DNA from 4 places in the Paenibacillus sp. W2I17 genome. Region 4 is predicted to be linked to each of the others. Evidence: riboswitches for the same ligand, from Rfam matches in the RefSeq annotation. Region 4 holds a riboswitch; each other region holds the start of a gene.
What was found. A riboswitch is a leader RNA that binds a small molecule or an ion and turns the genes downstream of it on or off. The one in region 4 is predicted to bind cyclic di-AMP.
Positions count from the first base shown of each region.

Region 1: it holds a riboswitch for cyclic di-AMP, as region 4 does, so the genes downstream of both, QF041_RS20175 (C40 family peptidase) here and QF041_RS02555 (3D domain-containing protein) in region 4, are expected to answer to the same signal.
Region 2: it holds a riboswitch for cyclic di-AMP, as region 4 does, so the genes downstream of both, QF041_RS13380 (HAD family hydrolase) here and QF041_RS02555 (3D domain-containing protein) in region 4, are expected to answer to the same signal.
Region 3: it holds a riboswitch for cyclic di-AMP, as region 4 does, so the genes downstream of both, QF041_RS20555 (resuscitation-promoting factor) here and QF041_RS02555 (3D domain-containing protein) in region 4, are expected to answer to the same signal.

Region 1 covers NZ_JAUSXM010000001.1:4,493,718-4,497,931, forward strand. Annotated here, with positions in the region: gene QF041_RS20165 (M1 family metallopeptidase) at 1-293, shown strand, start outside; gene QF041_RS20170 (hypothetical protein) at 304-1,155, shown strand; cyclic di-AMP (ydaO/yuaA leader) riboswitch at 1,401-1,538, shown strand; gene QF041_RS20175 (C40 family peptidase) at 1,542-2,012, shown strand; gene QF041_RS20180 (GNAT family N-acetyltransferase) at 2,368-2,862, shown strand; gene QF041_RS20185 (c-type cytochrome) at 3,013-3,369, shown strand; gene rbsK (ribokinase) at 3,444-4,214, opposite strand, start outside.
Region 2 covers NZ_JAUSXM010000001.1:2,998,935-3,003,148, reverse strand. Annotated here, with positions in the region: gene QF041_RS13395 (urease accessory protein UreF) at 30-731, opposite strand; tRNA gene QF041_RS13390 (tRNA-Leu) at 1,148-1,230, shown strand; gene QF041_RS13385 (glutathione peroxidase) at 1,379-1,858, opposite strand; cyclic di-AMP (ydaO/yuaA leader) riboswitch at 2,231-2,405, shown strand; gene QF041_RS13380 (HAD family hydrolase) at 2,521-2,919, shown strand; gene QF041_RS13375 (HAD family hydrolase) at 3,058-3,741, shown strand; gene QF041_RS13370 (Nramp family divalent metal transporter) at 3,878-4,214, opposite strand, start outside.
Region 3 covers NZ_JAUSXM010000001.1:4,569,083-4,573,296, forward strand. Annotated here, with positions in the region: gene rsmA (16S rRNA (adenine(1518)-N(6)/adenine(1519)-N(6))-dimethyltransferase RsmA) at 1-881, opposite strand, end outside; gene rnmV (ribonuclease M5) at 886-1,431, opposite strand; gene QF041_RS20555 (resuscitation-promoting factor) at 1,587-2,771, opposite strand; cyclic di-AMP (ydaO/yuaA leader) riboswitch at 3,045-3,298, opposite strand; gene QF041_RS20560 (TatD family hydrolase) at 3,540-4,214, opposite strand, start outside.
Region 4 covers NZ_JAUSXM010000001.1:554,642-558,855, forward strand. Annotated here, with positions in the region: gene QF041_RS02545 (ABC transporter substrate-binding protein/permease) at 1-1,397, shown strand, start outside; gene QF041_RS02550 (amino acid ABC transporter ATP-binding protein) at 1,384-2,106, shown strand; cyclic di-AMP (ydaO/yuaA leader) riboswitch at 2,327-2,523, shown strand; gene QF041_RS02555 (3D domain-containing protein) at 2,526-3,197, shown strand; gene QF041_RS02560 (polysaccharide deacetylase family protein) at 3,305-4,096, opposite strand.

The DNA.
Region 1 (4,214 bases), 3.9 Mb from region 4:
TGACGATCGCAAAAAAAGGCAGTGACTACAGCGCCGTTCCTGTTCGCATTGCTTTTGAAGACGGCCATATCCTCACCAAGCAATGGAATGGCAAAGAAGATCGCATCACGTATAAATTAACTCACACATCCCCCGTATCCTGGGCCATGACCGATCCTCTGTACTCGATCGTGCTGGAGAACCACCATATGAACAATTTCCTGAAATCCGGACTGGATGAGCGGGCGAAGTCCCGCTGGAGCATGAGTGTAACCAAACTAATAGAAGCCATATTCGGAGGTCTGTCATGGTGAGGTGGAAACGGTGAAAGCGAAAATACGTGAAGGCTGGTTTCTCGTCCGTCAGCATATGTTCATTGCCGCACTCTTATTTCTTTATCAACTCATTTGGGGATATTTCTTCTATCGAATGGTACAATCGGCGGTTATCCCACTACTCCTTCGCTATCCAGATGCTGATGCCGGTGAGCTGAGTACACTTTTGTTCAAAATGGAAAGTCAACTTAACCTGTCTACCCATCCGGAGGTTCATCGTTATCTTTGGATTCTCGGGGGCATGCTGCTGGTTCGCATGTTGATCAGCCCCCTCATTCAGGCAGGACTGCTCTACTCACTTCAGCACTTTAATTCTACAGAAGAGCGCATCCCCTTCGTCCGCGGAATCAAAAATCTGTGGAAACCGATGCTGCTGCTCCACACCATACGTACTTTATTGATACTTCTGCCCGCCTACTGGCTCATACCGAAGCTCTATTCGATTCTCATGGACGGATTTCATTCCCTTCAATTACTTTTGCCTGGTATACCTTATGTTGCTGCCTGGATTGTATATGGTTGGATCATCCACCATGCCATACTCTACATGCAGTTTGGTGTGTCGGCACCAGAAGGAGAAGGCGGGGCTCACGGTACCCTCAAAGCACTCTGGATTGCACTGCGTCATCTCAGCGCTGTAATCGGCATTGCGCTCCTGCTGGGCGGAGTAAACCTGCTCGTCTTTGGGGCATTCACTTCAGCCTCATGGTTATTAACGGGACTTACCGGACTTATACTACAACAGACGTATCCACTTGCCAGATGTCTATTAAGTCTGTGGAAAATATGCAGCCATTTCCGATTATGGCAGTCCAAAATATCCAAAGGTGAGAGCAGATAGTTTAAAAATTGTTACCATCGCATGTTAAACTCAAGGCCTAATATGTACTTATAAATAGGCAAACCTCAACCTTTCCCCATCAAAGGTCGAGGTTTTTTTTGCTAAATTTGTTGCTAAACGTTGCCAAAGCCGTACTCCTCTGTTACAATAATCGCAGTGAGTTTTTAGTAACAACTTTGTAATCTTTACATTCATATTTGTAACTACTTAAAATTAAATCGTCATTTCTTGATTTCGCAGGTGCATAACTAGCATAGCCAAATTCCTGGCACCTGGGAAGCGGGGGAACCAGTTATGGGTGAATTGATCTTGCTACAGAGGGATCATAGGGGACCTTCAACCGAATCCTTAAGCTAACCTCGCAGGCGTTGGAAGGGGAATATCTCTTGTTCAAGAAGAAATTAACCGCAGCTGTACTTAGCATCACATTCGCTTTATCGCTTGGTGCAGGTAGCGCATTCGCAGATTCAAAGATGGACACAGTAATTGATTCAGCAATGGGAACTACATACAAAAGTGGGGGAACAACGCTTAACGGCTTTGACTGCTCCGGATTTACACGGTATGTATTCGACAAGTTGGGTATTGATTTGGCACGCCAATCCAGTTCCCAATTCGACATGGGCGATTCCGTATCCCGCATGGAGATGAGAGCTGGCGATCTGGTGTTCTTTAATACAACAGGTAAAGGCGTATCTCATGTAGGAATCTTTGTAGGGGATGGAAAGTTCGCACACTCCTCTTCTTCCAAAGGCGTTACGATCAGTGCATTGAGTGAAAACTATTGGGCCAATCGTTATGTTGGCGCGAAACGGATTATGAGCACGGACGCATATGAATCACTGGCCCTTGACTAGGGACAAGCTGAGCAACATGATGCTGTAACCATTAAACATACTGGAACGAAGCAAGAAGCATAACAGAACCGCCCGGTACATTCTCCGCAGGAATGTATCCGGCGGTTTTTTTGTGCTTCAATCCTTATTCATGTTGCAAGTTATACTCGGGGCATATCCTGCGACATCAAACAGGTTCATTTTGCGTTCGTTCGTCCGTGCCCTTATGATGTTTTTACCCATCCCGTTATAATATAAACGGAATTACCGGAACTTTTGTTTCATTTTTTTCTCGGGAAGGAAGACTTGCTAAATGAACATCTCTTTTGTAGAGTGGACAAAGAGTTCTGTTTCAAGGAAAGGAGCATGCAGGTGTATGAAGGAAACCCCTGTGACGTTTCACGTTGTACCTATGCGAGAAGAACATGCGGAGCTTATCTGCAGTTGGCAGTATGACCCGCCTTACAATATCTACAGCTGGCTCCCCTGGGAGCAGATGAAAGCTCTGGAAGTGGAATTCGGAGATGCACAGCTGCGGCAGGAGCAATATGCGATCGTCCTGGATCAGAACGATCGTATATGTGGGTTTGCTCAATACTTCCCACTTCAAGGGGTAACCCGGATTGGCCTTGGCATGCATCCAGAGCTGTGTGGTCAGGGTCAAGGGATAGCTTTTGTCACTGCCATTGTACAGGAAGCCATTCGCCGAAATCCCACAAATGAGATTGATCTGGAAGTACTCACTTGGAATGCTCGTGCCATTCAAGTCTATCTGAAGAGTGGATTTGTCACCCAGGATACATACGAACGACAGACCCCAAGCGGCTTGAAGCCCTTTCACTGTATGGTTTATGAAGGGCCTCGCGGTTAGAATCCATTGCAAAACAACCAAATTTGCCCCTTGTTATGTGATTAGTTCAAAAAATTCCCACAAAATGCTATGATGTCAGTACAGGTTCCGTTATAATGATATGGATAGTTTCAGGTTAGATGATCTTTCATTCTGGAGGGGACATAAGGGATGCACAAATGGATCATGAGCGGAGTATTTTTTGCAGCATGCGCTTTAGCTATTGTTTTAATGTTTACGCTTCCAGGGAAAGAGGAAGTGGCTGAAGAAGCCAAACCAACCATGCCGGAAGTAACATTGGATGCCGGACAGGCTGAGGCACTGGTCAAAGCCAATTGTATCTCCTGTCACGGGGATCAGCTTCAAGGTGGCGTAGGACCTGCTCTGGCAAATATCGGTAGCCAAGATGATCTGGAGAAGATCTATTCTACGATTGTCAAAGGTAAAGGTGGTATGCCTTCCTTCAAGGGCAAACTGCAGGACGAAGAGATTGCAAATATCGCCATGTGGCTGTCAGAGAAGAAATAATCTCTGCACACGCATAACAAAGAGGCGCTTAATCCCCTTTTGGGAGAATAAGAGCCTCTTTGTTATATCAATTATTAAGCCTCTGGCGCATTCTCGGCCAGAAAGGCCTCAACTTCACGTGCGGACGGCATCCCGGACTGGGCGCCGAGCTTCGTCACGGATAACGCGGCCGCACCCATGGCGAAGCCTACGGCCGCGTCCAAAGTCTCACCGCGCGCGAGGGCTACTGCCAGCGCGCCGTTGAAGCAATCGCCAGCGCCGGTTGTATCGACGGCGCTTACGGCGTAGCCGGGCGCACGGCACGCGCCGGCACGCTCTGCTTGTACGCGGCCACCAGGCGCCGCCGCGTAAACAGCCCCCTCGGGGCCGAGCGTCGTGACGACAGCGGCCCCGAGGGATGCGGCGAGCTCTGCGACCGCCGCATCCAGGTCTTCCGGCCGGAGATGATCCCGGCCGGTAAGCACGGCAAGCTCACTGCGGTTCGGCGTGACAACGTCGACGCACCGCAGGAGCTCCTGGGGCAGACCCGGCACCGCGGGAGCCGGGTTGAGCACCACCAGTGCGCTGCCTTCAGCCGCCAGTTGGGCGGCGCGGGTAACCGCTGGCAGCGGGATCTCCAGCTGCAGCAGCACCGCTGCGGCTGCAGTCAGGCTTTTTACCGTATCCGCCTCTTCCAGCATCTCAGGCACCACTTGCCCATTCGCACCAGGAATAACGATAATCCGGTTGTCTCCCCGAGAGAGCCAGATGGAAGCCGTCCCTGTAACCGTGTCTTCCAATATGCGAACCTGCGAGGCATCTGCACCACTTTCCGTCAGACTGTGCAGCAGACGTTCACCAAAACC
Region 2 (4,214 bases), 2.4 Mb from region 4:
AAGGGGAGCAGGTATGAGGAGGAAGAGGATTAGGCCCTGTAGGCATGAAGCCCAGCTCCGAGCATATGGAAACTGGGGAAAAACGATTTCATGGACATCGAGGTTGGCTGTGCCAGTCCATCCGCAGCCGAGGCGCTGACGGTCTTCCATTCATTCTCCAGATCTGTGGCCAGGCGGACCATCAGATCCTTGGTTGTATCGTTGTTCAGGGGAATGACTTTGGAGGCTTCGGTTATGCAGGCATTCATGGCTGAATGCAGGTAACCAAGGACCGCCTCTTCGACCGGGATGTCGAGGTGGTGGTTAATCCAGGCGTGAACAGTGGAGAGGCAGCCAACCGAATCATATTTGGCAAAGATCTGTTCGAGCTGGCTGAATTCAATCCAGGGGTGCAGAGCGCGTGCGAGTCTGATCAATCGTTTACCCATGGTGGCAGCTTGTTCTCTGAGATCTCCAGGGGTTCGCTGAACATGGACGAGCTTGTCGATCAGAGCTATCCGCCATGTATCCTTGTGATCTGCTGCGGTATAGATACCTTTGATGGCCATACCTTCAAGACGAACGATGCTCGGATGCAACTGACAACGCATGAATGATTCGAGATCTTCAGCATTACGAATGGTACCCTCCCTGATATGGATATCCATGCCGAAGGAATGGGTGAACCCTCCAACCTGAATAGAGGAATCAAGCAGTTTGACATAATCGAGCAGCTTATTCCCACGGTTCACAATCATTCGCCTCCTGTGTTCGTTAAATGTCAATTAAAGTGACGTTTATATTCCTTTTTGTTTGAGAATCCGAATTATATGATAGTTATCATCCCATAAATGTCCGCTTTTTGTCAATAGTATCAGTGAAATTTAATGAATAGAATCTAAATCTAAATTATTGTGTTATTTTAAATAACGTGTAATGTCATATGAATGAATAGGTAAAGGAAGGACTATATATAAATGAATCAATAAGATCAGCTCAAGCCGGAAAAGAGGGGATCAAATCTAATGATATGCAGTTCATGGGTAAAGATGACGAGATTATGCGATTTTTGATGAAAATGCCTAGCTGAAAAAGAAGTATTAAAAAGCACTTTACTTTTAGTTCTGAACCCGGTATAATCAATTCTGTTGCCGATTATTTACGACATGCGGTCGTGGTGGAATGGCAGACACGCTATCTTGAGGGGGTAGTGGGCGTATGCCCGTGGAGGTTCGAGTCCTCTCGACCGCATCATATGAACGATTAAAAAGAAGCTTTCCATTAATGGAAAGCTTCTTTTTTGTCTTTTTCGAACAGTATGACATCAAAGTTGAGAAAAAAAGGCCATCCATTACCGGGGCAATGGTGCTCTACCTTCCGGCTACGGGTGGCCTGTGTATTATTTTTGCAGCAAATTCTTGATATCTTCTTCAATCTTGTCCGGTGTTGTTTTGGGAGCATAACGTTTAATGACCTGTCCGTTCTGATCCACGAGGAATTTGGTGAAATTCCATTTGATTGCTTTGGAGCCGAGCAGGCCAGGAGCTTCTGTGCTAAGGTGTTGGAAAAGAGGGTGAGCGCTTGAGCCGTTCACATCAATTTTCTCAAACATGGGGAAACTCACGCCATAATTCATCTGACAGAACTCGGCAATATCGTCGGAAGATCCTTTTTCCTGTGCAAACTGGTTGCTTGGGAAACCAAGAACTTCAAATGGAGCATCTTGAAACTTGTCTTGCAGTTCTTGTAGACCTTTGAATTGAGGGGTAAGGCCACATGAGCTTGCCGTATTCACAATCAGGAGCACTTTGTCACGGTAGTCGGACATTTCAACTTCTTGACCGCGAAGTGTATTCACTTTGTAATCGTAGACTGTCATCTAAATCGCCTCCATTTATTTACTCTTATATCTTCTATTATATTGGTTGCAATTAAATATTGCAAAACTAATATGGTGTTAAAAGCATCAAAACAGGCAAGTTGTGCAGAATACGTGAATGAATTGCGAAGTGATTTACGCCAGAGTGAGAATTAGATAGCCTTGAAGAGATAGATAGAGTATAACTTTGTTGTAAGCGTTATTATGGATAGGAATTGGCAAAAATCTGCCGATTCGGTGATCTGCGCGGACTTTACACCGACATGGCACGGGTGTATGATTCATAACGTAATTTCAATTTAAACTAAATTGTACCTGAAAAACGAAACAAACGATAATATCGCTCGATCTTATCCTTAAGATATACGAACGATGTTTTAATCGCTGAGTTTCCATTCATTGATGAGTGGAAAACGGGGGAACCAACGGAATGCGCTGTCCAGGACAGTGGCATTCATGGGGTGAATTTTCCGGTGACAGCCGGAAATAGGGCGACTCTCGCGCCCGAATCCGTCAGCTAACCTCGTAAGCGTTAAAGGGAGAGGCAACAAGCCGTACGCTGGTTCATGGTGTTTTCGCCATGGATTATTTAAGAAGCGTTCGGGAGGCCTTGGTCCCCCACGCTTCTTTTTTGTTGTCTTTTCACGCCAAGGGAGGAACGAATGATGGATACTGAGATGATCTTAGTGACTGCTCCAAATGAAGCAGGACGCAAATTTATTAAATTGCTGATGTACAAAAAAATGCCGTTTGCCGTTCTAACCAACAGTGCAGGGGAAGAGCGCAGACTCCGTAGAATCGGAGTAGAACATGTCATTCGCATGAACACGGCTGCAGCTCAAAAATGGTTTTTGCCGCAGGGCAGCGTAGGCAACGTGTTTATTTTCGAGAACAGCCTGAATCTGACCTGTCGTTATTTACAGATCTGCCGTTCATGGACATCGAAATCCCTGTGCGTGATTACGGAGCAGAGTCATCCTAAGGGCATCTATCGGGGCATGGGCGCAGACCGGATTGTATATTCGCTTAATGGGGAAGTTGGCTTTCTCCTCAATGGTTAATGCCATAGCTTGTGATTGCTCAGGTGTAAGGTGCCTGTTATAATTGAATGTATCGATAAACGGAAGTTTGAGGAGACTCATGCAAGATGGTGAGTCTTCTTTTTTATGGTTTTAGAGGTTGTTCAAGGAGGAATTGGCGTGCCGGATGTAGGTGGATTGAAATGGTTGTTTTTTGATGTTGGAGATACACTGGTAGATGAATGGGAGCCGGTTGATGATATTATCGGACAGTTCGTCCGTGAAGCTTGTGCTTTGGGGTATCCGGTGACAATTGAGGCGGTACGCGAACTGTTCGCGAACTGTTACCAGAAATATGAGCAATGGCCTATGAGAGTGGCGATTCGCACATTTGTTGAAGACGAGGGACACCAGAAACAGATTCAGGACAAGCTGAAATTTCAAAAAGATCTTGAACGTCCTTTTCCTTCAGCGGATTACGTTCTTCAGCAGTTGTCACGGCATTATCACATTGGCATTATTGCCAATCAGAGTCCTGGAACGGAAGAGAGACTGGAGAGTTACGGACTGCGGAAGTATGTTGATGTTCTGGCCTGCTCGGCTGAAGAAGGAGTGTCCAAGCCAGACCCTGAGTTATACGCTGTAGCCTTGAAGCAGGCCGGTTGTGAACCAGAGGAAGCCGTCATGATCGGCGATCGGATCGATAACGACATTATACCTGCTCGGAAGCTGGGCATGCGTACGATTCGAATTATGCAGGGTTACGGAAGATTCCAGCCAGAACTATCGGATGACAAACGTGCGGATTGGACTGTGGATTCATTGGATCAGCTCCTGCCGTTACTGATACCAAATCAGGATTAGATGATTGTTTATTGGATTTTGAGTTTTACTATAAAAGGAAACACCTTGCTGTATTGCAACAATAAAGGCTGATCAACTTGGGTATTGCATACCGGAGTTGATCAGCCTTTTTAGTATTTAGTCGATAAGAACGAGATTAGAATAACCGAATCGTCTGAATGATCAGATATACATTCAGCACAACGATAATCGCGGCAATGACCCATGAGATGATTTTGAGCCACAATTTGTTGGCGAATGCACCCATGCTTTTTTTATCACTCGTGAACATCACCAGGGGAATTACAGCAAAGGGCAATTGTAGCGACAGCACGACCTGGCTCAAAATGAGCAGTTCTTCTGTGCCGTGTTCTCCTGCAATGGCTGTCACAATTACCGCCGGGATGATGGCGATCAGACGTGTGACCAGTCTGCGCAGCCAAGCCGGAATTCGAATGTTCAGGAAACCTTCCATAACTATTTGCCCAGCGAGT
Region 3 (4,214 bases), 4.0 Mb from region 4:
GCTTCCCACATTACGGTGCTGAGTGTGGCATACTCTTGCAGACTCAACGTCTCTCCACGTCGGGACGGTTGAATACCTGCCTGCTCCAGCAGAATGTCTGCCTGTTCCCGGTTCTCCTTTGTGAAGAAACGTGCCTTCAAGTTGTTTGAGATTGTTTTTCTCCGTTGGGCAAAAGAAGCCTGTACCACTTCGAAGTAGTGTGCTTCATCCGGAATCTCCACTGGTGGTTTCTCACGCACTTTCAGCTTAATGACAGCTGATTCCACATTAGGTTGCGGAATGAAGACTGTAGGCGGCACAATACACACAAGCTCCGGCATACTGTAGTACTGAACTGCGATGCTTAGACTGCCGTAGTCTTTTGATCCCGGTGCAGCAGCCATGCGTTCAGCCACTTCTTTTTGGATCATGACAACAATGCTGTCTACCGGCAGTTTCTCTTCAAGCAGTTTCATCATGATTGGAGTCGTTACATAATAAGGCAGGTTAGCCACGACACTGACTTTGTCCACGGATGCAAAATCCGTATTAAACAACTCAGCCAGATCAAGCTTCAGCACATCCCCATGATGAACACGTACATTCGAATAAGGCTGCATCACTTCTCCCAGAATTGGGATCAAGCGCTGATCAATCTCTACGGCTGTGACAGGGCCGGCTACCCGAGCCAGTCGCTCCGTAAGGGCCCCAATACCCGGCCCGATCTCTAACGCGCCCTTGGACTCGTCCAAATCGGCTGCATTAACGATTTTGTTCAGTATATTTTGATCGATCAGAAAGTTCTGACCCAGACTTTTCTTAAATGAGAATCCGTGTCTTTGAATAATCTCTTTCGTACGCTTGGGCGTTGCAATTTCAATCGTCTCTTCCATGTCCTTCATATGCTCACAATCCTTCACGTTCAATTTGCGCTAATGCTGTAGAGAACTCTTCCCGTGTAATCTGAAATACACTGAGACGTTTGTGGAACTGCTTACCGTTACAATATCCGATGCCCAGCAGATTGCCCATCTCCATGCGACGTGCAGCAGCCTGCGGATGCACAATAAGTCCTGCTGCGATCAGGTCCTCCCAATCGATCAGGCTCGGAGCACCTTCGTATGAAGTATGTACGCGCGCCAGAGCATGACGGATCGCCTCTGGTGAGGCATTCTCCACCCCAATGTCCCCTTTGCGCGTTGCATCGGCTTCCGGAATGAAGGCATGTTTGCAGCCAGGCACCTTGTTCGCAATAATTTTTCGAATGCGTTCGCCAGCATGATCCGGATCTGTCAGTACAATGACTCCCCGTCTCTCCTGAGCAAGCGCAATCCGCTTCAGAATGCGTTGGTTGATGGCTGATCCACCTGTTTCTATGGTATCGGCTTCCACGGCCCGACGGATAGCTACCGTATCGTCACGGCCTTCCACCACAATGACTTCTTTTATCATGTTCCATTTCTTCCTTTCTAACGCAAAAAGAAGAGGAATATCCTCTTCTCTGCCAAACGGCGGGGGAGACTGAATTCAGACTCCTCCGCCGCATATTCCGCATGAATCATTCATGCAACTATTTTATAGCATTCCCATTTCAAAGTAAAACGATTTTAGTTCGCTTCCGGCTTCACCGGACCGATCACGTAGACCGTCTTGCCTTTCTTACGTCCAAAATTCAGGGCATGCTTCACACTGTCATAATACACATCAATTTTGTTGCCTTTAATGGCACCGCCTGTATCTTCCGCACGACGGAATCCCAGACCTTCGATATATACCCACCAGCCAATTGGAATGACTTTGGGATCAACCGCAATGGTGCGTCCTTCCGTTACACGAGTACCGGAAGCTGTTTTAGTTCCAATGCCAGGCTCTTCGGAAGAGTAGGCAGTCATGGATACATTTTTAAGTACTTTGGAGTATTTAAAAGAAGTTCCGGATACGGTAATTACTTTGCTGCCCGAGGCAGATGTTTTCTTCGAGTTCGTTGTTGTAGCCTTTTTGGTTGTTGACGTTTGAGCCGATACGGTCTGAATCTCAGGTTCCTTCACGACCGGTTTTGCTTTGGTGCCGACAGCGATCACTTTATCTACACGATTATTCGCGACAGATTTGCCGACCATTTTTTTGGAGACCAATTCTCCATCCTGAAATACCTTTTCGATATGCTGTACAATTGTGCCTTCTTTGCCGTTCACAACGACACGGTTATCCCCTTTGTACAAGCTAGGGTCAGCCGTTTTAATGACTTTGTAAGCGATCGGTTGCTCTACATCCACTGTACGCTTTGTTACGCGCACTACACGGATCTTCATCTCCGCTTTGATCGCAGTTCCAAGCGCCGGATACACTTTATCATTACTTTCAACTTGAATACCTGATTTTTGGATTGCATCTTCTACCGATGAATCGGTTGTATACAGAGTCTTGGTGTCTCCGTCTGCCGTAATGTTAACTGGAACGGCCCGCTCAATAACGATTCGGTCTCCATCTGTAATCGCCCCATTCATGGACATGGATACCTTATCGTGAGGGCTGACTGTGATCGACTGCTCCTCCAGCATTTCCTGAAGCATTCCTGTACGAGTCTCTACCACCTGAGCTTTGCCATCAATAACCAGTGAAATTTGTTTCCCGGCCTGACCGTAAACGACTAACAAGATCATGATTGTAAGCGCAATTGAGAAAATCGCGATCAATGCCATTTGACGCATGTTCTCATGCTTCCACCGCAACGCGAAAGACTTACTGGATGATCGTGACTCATGGGTCTCTTCTGGTTGGAATGTGCCCACTTCTCCGTCCTCCTTCATAGCCTCGCCGTCTAAAGTAATGCATGATGTCTTTGACGTGACTATACCAAATTTTCTACAGAACACAGATCGGACCAACATAATCCGGTTCTGCACCATGAATCAATCTTCGCAACATGATGTCATCCTCCTGAATACCTACCGTATGATGACAATATTTCTTTTATTCAAAAACAAAAAAGCCAAAGAAAGAGTGTAAGAGGAACTCTTTCGTGGCTTCCGAATGACTTTGAATATCGGAAATTCATGCACGAGGTTGCCTCTCTTTTTCCGCTTGCGAGGTTAGCTGTCGGGTTCGGGCGAAAGAGAGCCGCCCTATCTTGGGTCACCCGCTCATGGCGGACGCCCTTGAATTCACCCCGAGACCCAAAGAAGAAATCAAATATGGCTTCGCAGTTCCCTTCGCTGCTTTTGGGTCAGCGAACGTTGCGCATCGGCCAAATACACCGATGTTTAAGCCCTATTGGTTCCCCCGCTCTCCGATAACGGAGACTCAGCGAGACTGATTCATGAAAGTAATGTTGTTTCATCGGAAAGTGTCCCTTTGTTCATCCCCCGAACATCTGTCCAATTTTCCGCACAACAATTCACTGAAAAGATGATATCCTGTTTTGATGCATGTTGTAAAGCGTTGATCAAGTACGTTTTTCTGAATATTTGGTTAAAATATTGTAATATTCTTGATTTATTTGGATCAAAGGGCAAATTACCTCCGCTTACCTGCCTTTTTCACCTCATTTGCTCGTTTTTTTACCGAATTCCAAATCGTTCCATGGCATTTTTGGTTGTTATTGCAGCAATTTCCTCCACCGAAATGCCTTTAATTTCCGCAGCTGCCTCTGCAACCAGACGTACATGCGCTGTCTCATTTCGCTTCCCACGATAAGGGTGAGGTGTCAAATATGGAGCATCTGTTTCAATGAAAAACCGGTCCATAGGAACCTTCTCCAGCACCTCTTTGGGCTGCTTTGCATTTTTGAATGTGATCGGTCCTCCGAAGGAGAGATGGAAACCCATATCGAGACAACTTTTTGCTGTTTCCCAACTGCCCGAGAACGAGTGCATCACACCACCAACTTCTCCCGCCTTCTCTTCACGCAAAATTCTTATGATATCCTCATGTGCATCCCGATTATGGATGACAATTGGCATGTTCACTTCACGCGCCAAAGCAATTTGTTGTCGTAATACGCGATGCTGTATCTCTTTTGGTGAAGTATCCCAGTGATAATCCAATCCAATCTCACCGATCGCAACCACTTTTTCATGCTTGCATAAAGATGCAATCCACTCCAAATCGCCCTCCTGCATTGTGATCGCATCTACGGGATGCCACCCTACAGCTGCATATATAAAGTCATATGTTTCAGCGAGTTTCATTGTGGTTGGAATTGTCTCCCGGTTAAAGCCAATGTTGATCATGCG
Region 4 (4,214 bases):
CTGTGGCATTTGCAAGTGGGACTACAGACAATTCAAGCAGTAAAAAGCTGGTGCTCGGTACAAGTGCTGATTTTGCACCATACGAATTCCATAAAGTGATTAATGGCAAAGATGAAATCGTCGGCTTCGATATTGAGATCGCCAAAGAGATTGCCAAAGATCTTGGCGCTGAGCTTGTGATTGAGGATATGGGCTTCGACGGTCTTCTGCCTTCATTGCAGAGCGGGCGTGTTGATCTGGTGATTTCAGGTATGACGCCGACGGATGAGCGGAAGAAAAGTATCGATTTTTCCGACACCTATTATAAATCAAAACAAGTGATTATGGTTCGCAATGTGGATAAAGACAAATATCCAACCATGGCAGAACTTGAAAATGCGAAGATTGGCGTTCAGAAAGGCTCCATTCAGGAAACGATCGGACAGAGTATTCCAGGAGCGAAGCTTACTGCGCTGGATAAAATCTCGGATATCGTGCTTCAACTGCAAACAAAACGCATTGACGCGGCAATCGTTGAAGATACCGTTGCTGCAGGTTATCTGGACGATATCATTGGACTTGCTGCTGCTGTTCCGGACGAAGAGCAAGCAGAAGCGGCAATCGGGATTCGTAAAGGTAATACCGAGCTGCTAGCTGCAGTAAATGGAACACTGGAGCGACTGAAAAGCGAAGATAAAATCAATCAAATGGTGACGGATGCCAGCCTCTTGATGGCGGATAAAGCGAACAAATCACAAAATATTTTCCAAGTATTCTGGGAGTACAAAAGTTTCTATGCTACAGGTGTAGGATACACACTTCTGTTGTCTGCACTTGGGGTTATCTTCGGGGTAATTATAGGATTGATCATCTGTTTGTTCCGTTTGCATGACGCTGCAATCTTGCGCTGGATCGGTACTGCTTACGTTGAAGTGATCCGTGGCACACCGATGCTGGTACAATTGATGATTATTTACTATGGTTTTTCCCTGAGCTTTGGCATTAACTTCACTGCACTTCAGGCAGGTATCATTACACTTTCAATCAATAGTGGTGCCTATCTGGCGGAGATTTTCCGTGCAGGTATTCAAGGGGTGGATCGTGGCCAGTTGGAAGCAGCTCGCTCCCTCGGAATGGGCAGAGGTGCAGCAATGCGTTACATCATATTGCCACAGGCTTTCAAGGCCGTATTGCCGGCAATTGGTAATGAATTCATAACGATCATCAAGGAATCCTCCATTATCTCTGTTATCGGTATGGTGGACATTATGTATCAGGCAAGTGTGGTCAAAAACATTACGTATCAAGGCTTGAGTCCATTTTTGATTGCAGCAGCCATCTACTTTGTATTAACGTTTATTTTGTCCAAGCTGCTTGGACGACTGGAAAGGAAGTTGAGTGCAAGTGATAGACGTTAGACAATTACACAAATCTTATGGTAATAACGATGTGCTTAAGGGCATTAACGTGACGATTGGCAAAGGTGAGGTTGTCGTAGTCATCGGCCCTTCCGGTTCAGGTAAAAGTACTTTCTTACGTTGTCTGAACCTGTTGGAACAGCCTACCTCGGGTGAGATTGATTTTGAAGGTGTGTCAATCACCGATCCGAAGCACAACATTAATGCAACTCGGGAAAAAATGGGCATGGTGTTCCAGCATTTCAACCTGTTCCCACACAAAACGGTACAGCAAAACATTACGATTGCTCCGATTAAAGTGAAAAAACAATCCACTCAGGAAGCGGAGAAAATTGCTGCTGATCTGCTTAACACCGTGGGCTTGTACGATAAAAAAGATACATTCCCGAATCAGCTGTCCGGTGGACAGAAGCAGCGGATCGCCATTGCAAGAGCATTGGCCATGCAGCCGCATGTCATGCTGTTTGACGAGCCTACTTCGGCACTGGACCCCGAGATGGTCGGTGAAGTGTTGGATGTCATGAAACGTCTTGCAGAAGGCGGGATGACTATGGTCATTGTAACGCATGAAATGGGTTTTGCACGTGAAGTAGGAGACCGGATCCTGTTCATGGATGGCGGGGTTATTGTAGAAGAGGGAACACCTGATGAGGTGTTTGGAGCACCGAAAAATTCACGTACACGTGATTTTCTTGCCAAAGTACTCTAAATGAAAGTGATCAATAGCGTTACTGACTTCGAGTCGGTGACGCTATTTTTTTATGGTTAATAATCACGTATGGATTCGGAAAAGTAACTATTCTGTTACCAAATGTAAAGGAATCGGGTCGTCCAATATTTCTAAAGTATCCAGTACTCTTACATATGCTTACATGCTAAAAAACCATTTGGTAAGAATTACTACAAGTTCAGGTTACAAAATTGTGATATATTGAACTCTGCCGAAACTTCCGGACAGGGAGTGCGGGGGATGTAACGATGCAGATTGTGCAGGGGGAAGATCTACAGCACACTGCTTGGGGTGAATTAGGGGTACATAACGTTTCAAATGTAATGAAGAACCTATAGGGTGGGCTCCTCATCCGAATCCGACAACTAACTTCGCAGGCACAATGAGGGAGGAAGACCATGATTAACAAGAAACGTATAGCCAAAACAGCAGTAGCATTAATGACAACAGCAATGCTCATTCAAGCCGTTCCGGCTCACGCCGATTCAGTTCATGTGGCCAAAGAAGGGGATACCTTCTACACCTTATCAAAACAATATGGAGTAGCAATGAACACGTTGGTTAAAGCAAACAACGACATTTCACCTTACAACATTTATGGTGGTTTGAAAATTACGATTCCCGGTAAGGCAAACAATGTTGCTGCCGCGGCGACGGAGAGCAAGACCCAAGCCAAAACGGTTACCACAGCAAGCTTGGACGTTAACGCAGATAACAAAGTGGTTCAGGCCTGGGGTAAAACATTCGATTACAGCAAAGCTGTGAACGTAAAAGCAACGGCATACTCTGCTGATCCGTCTGAAAATGGAGGCTGGGGTGCAGTCGATTATTTCGGAAATGACCTTGAACTGGGCACGATTGCAGTTGATCCAAGTGTGATTCCACTCGGAACCAAAGTACTGGTAACTGGTCACAGCCATCCAGGATTGCCAAAACAGGCTTTTGTAGCCACAGCGCGTGATGTGGGCGGTGCAATCAAGGGTCATCGGATTGATATCTTTATCCCGGGTAGCAAACAGTCCGTAAGCACATTTGGTTTTCAGGATATCGAGCTGTACATTCTGAAATAGAGAGTAAATTACATTTAAAATGAATTCAAACAGGGTGTCTGCCAGTCGCTAATTTGCGATTGAACAGCACCCTTTTATGTTCTCATTTATTTGCTATCACGGTCATCCTAATTTTTGGCCTTTGGCAATCCCAACATCTCGTCCAAGGTGACCAGTTCATACCCTCGATTACGAAGTTCCTCAATGATTTCAGGCAAAGCCTCAATCGTGCCGTTCAGGTTTGATCCTACACCGCCTCCAGCATGTTGCAGAACGATGGATCCGGGTTTTACGGCAGACAGGATGTTATCTTTCACCTGTTCCTTTGAAAGGCCTTTCCAGTCCAGGGAGTCTACGTTCCAGTTCACAATGCTATAGTGTTGTTTGGCAGCCCATCTCAGCTGTTCTTCATTAATGTCTCCATAAGGCGGCCGAATCATCTTCGGCGTGTATCCCGCCAATCGTCGAATAATATCCCCGGTATGTAAAATTTGTTTGCGAAAGGCATTCATCGACAGCTTACTGAATTCAGGATGATTGTAGCTGTGATTACCAACCATATGCCCTTCCTTAACGATGCGTTTCACCAGATCCGGATGTTTCTCAGCACGACTACCCACGATGAAGAATGTAGCTCTGACATTGTATTTCTTCAATACATCCAGCACTTGTGGAGTAAACCGTGGATCAGGTACATCATCAAAAGTCAGTGCAACCTTCTTTGTTGAAGGACCATTGGTTTTGAACGTATCGGCATATTTTTGACGTAACTGTCCCAATGTCAGTTGTTCTTCTTCTGCAGAATCCGAACCTGATACTGATTCACTTGACGGGCTTGAAACATCACGCGATGAAACTGGAGCATGATATCCCCCTAGAAAAATAACGATAACCATCAGCATAATGAGGCGTACGCGCATCATAACGGCCTCCTTTTCCAAAATGACGTTCTCCTTGGTATGCCCGGGGGTTCCATAAAATATGCGCAGTGTGAGAAGTTTCATTGCGGATTTAGCTCATGACAGCCATAATTCCTCC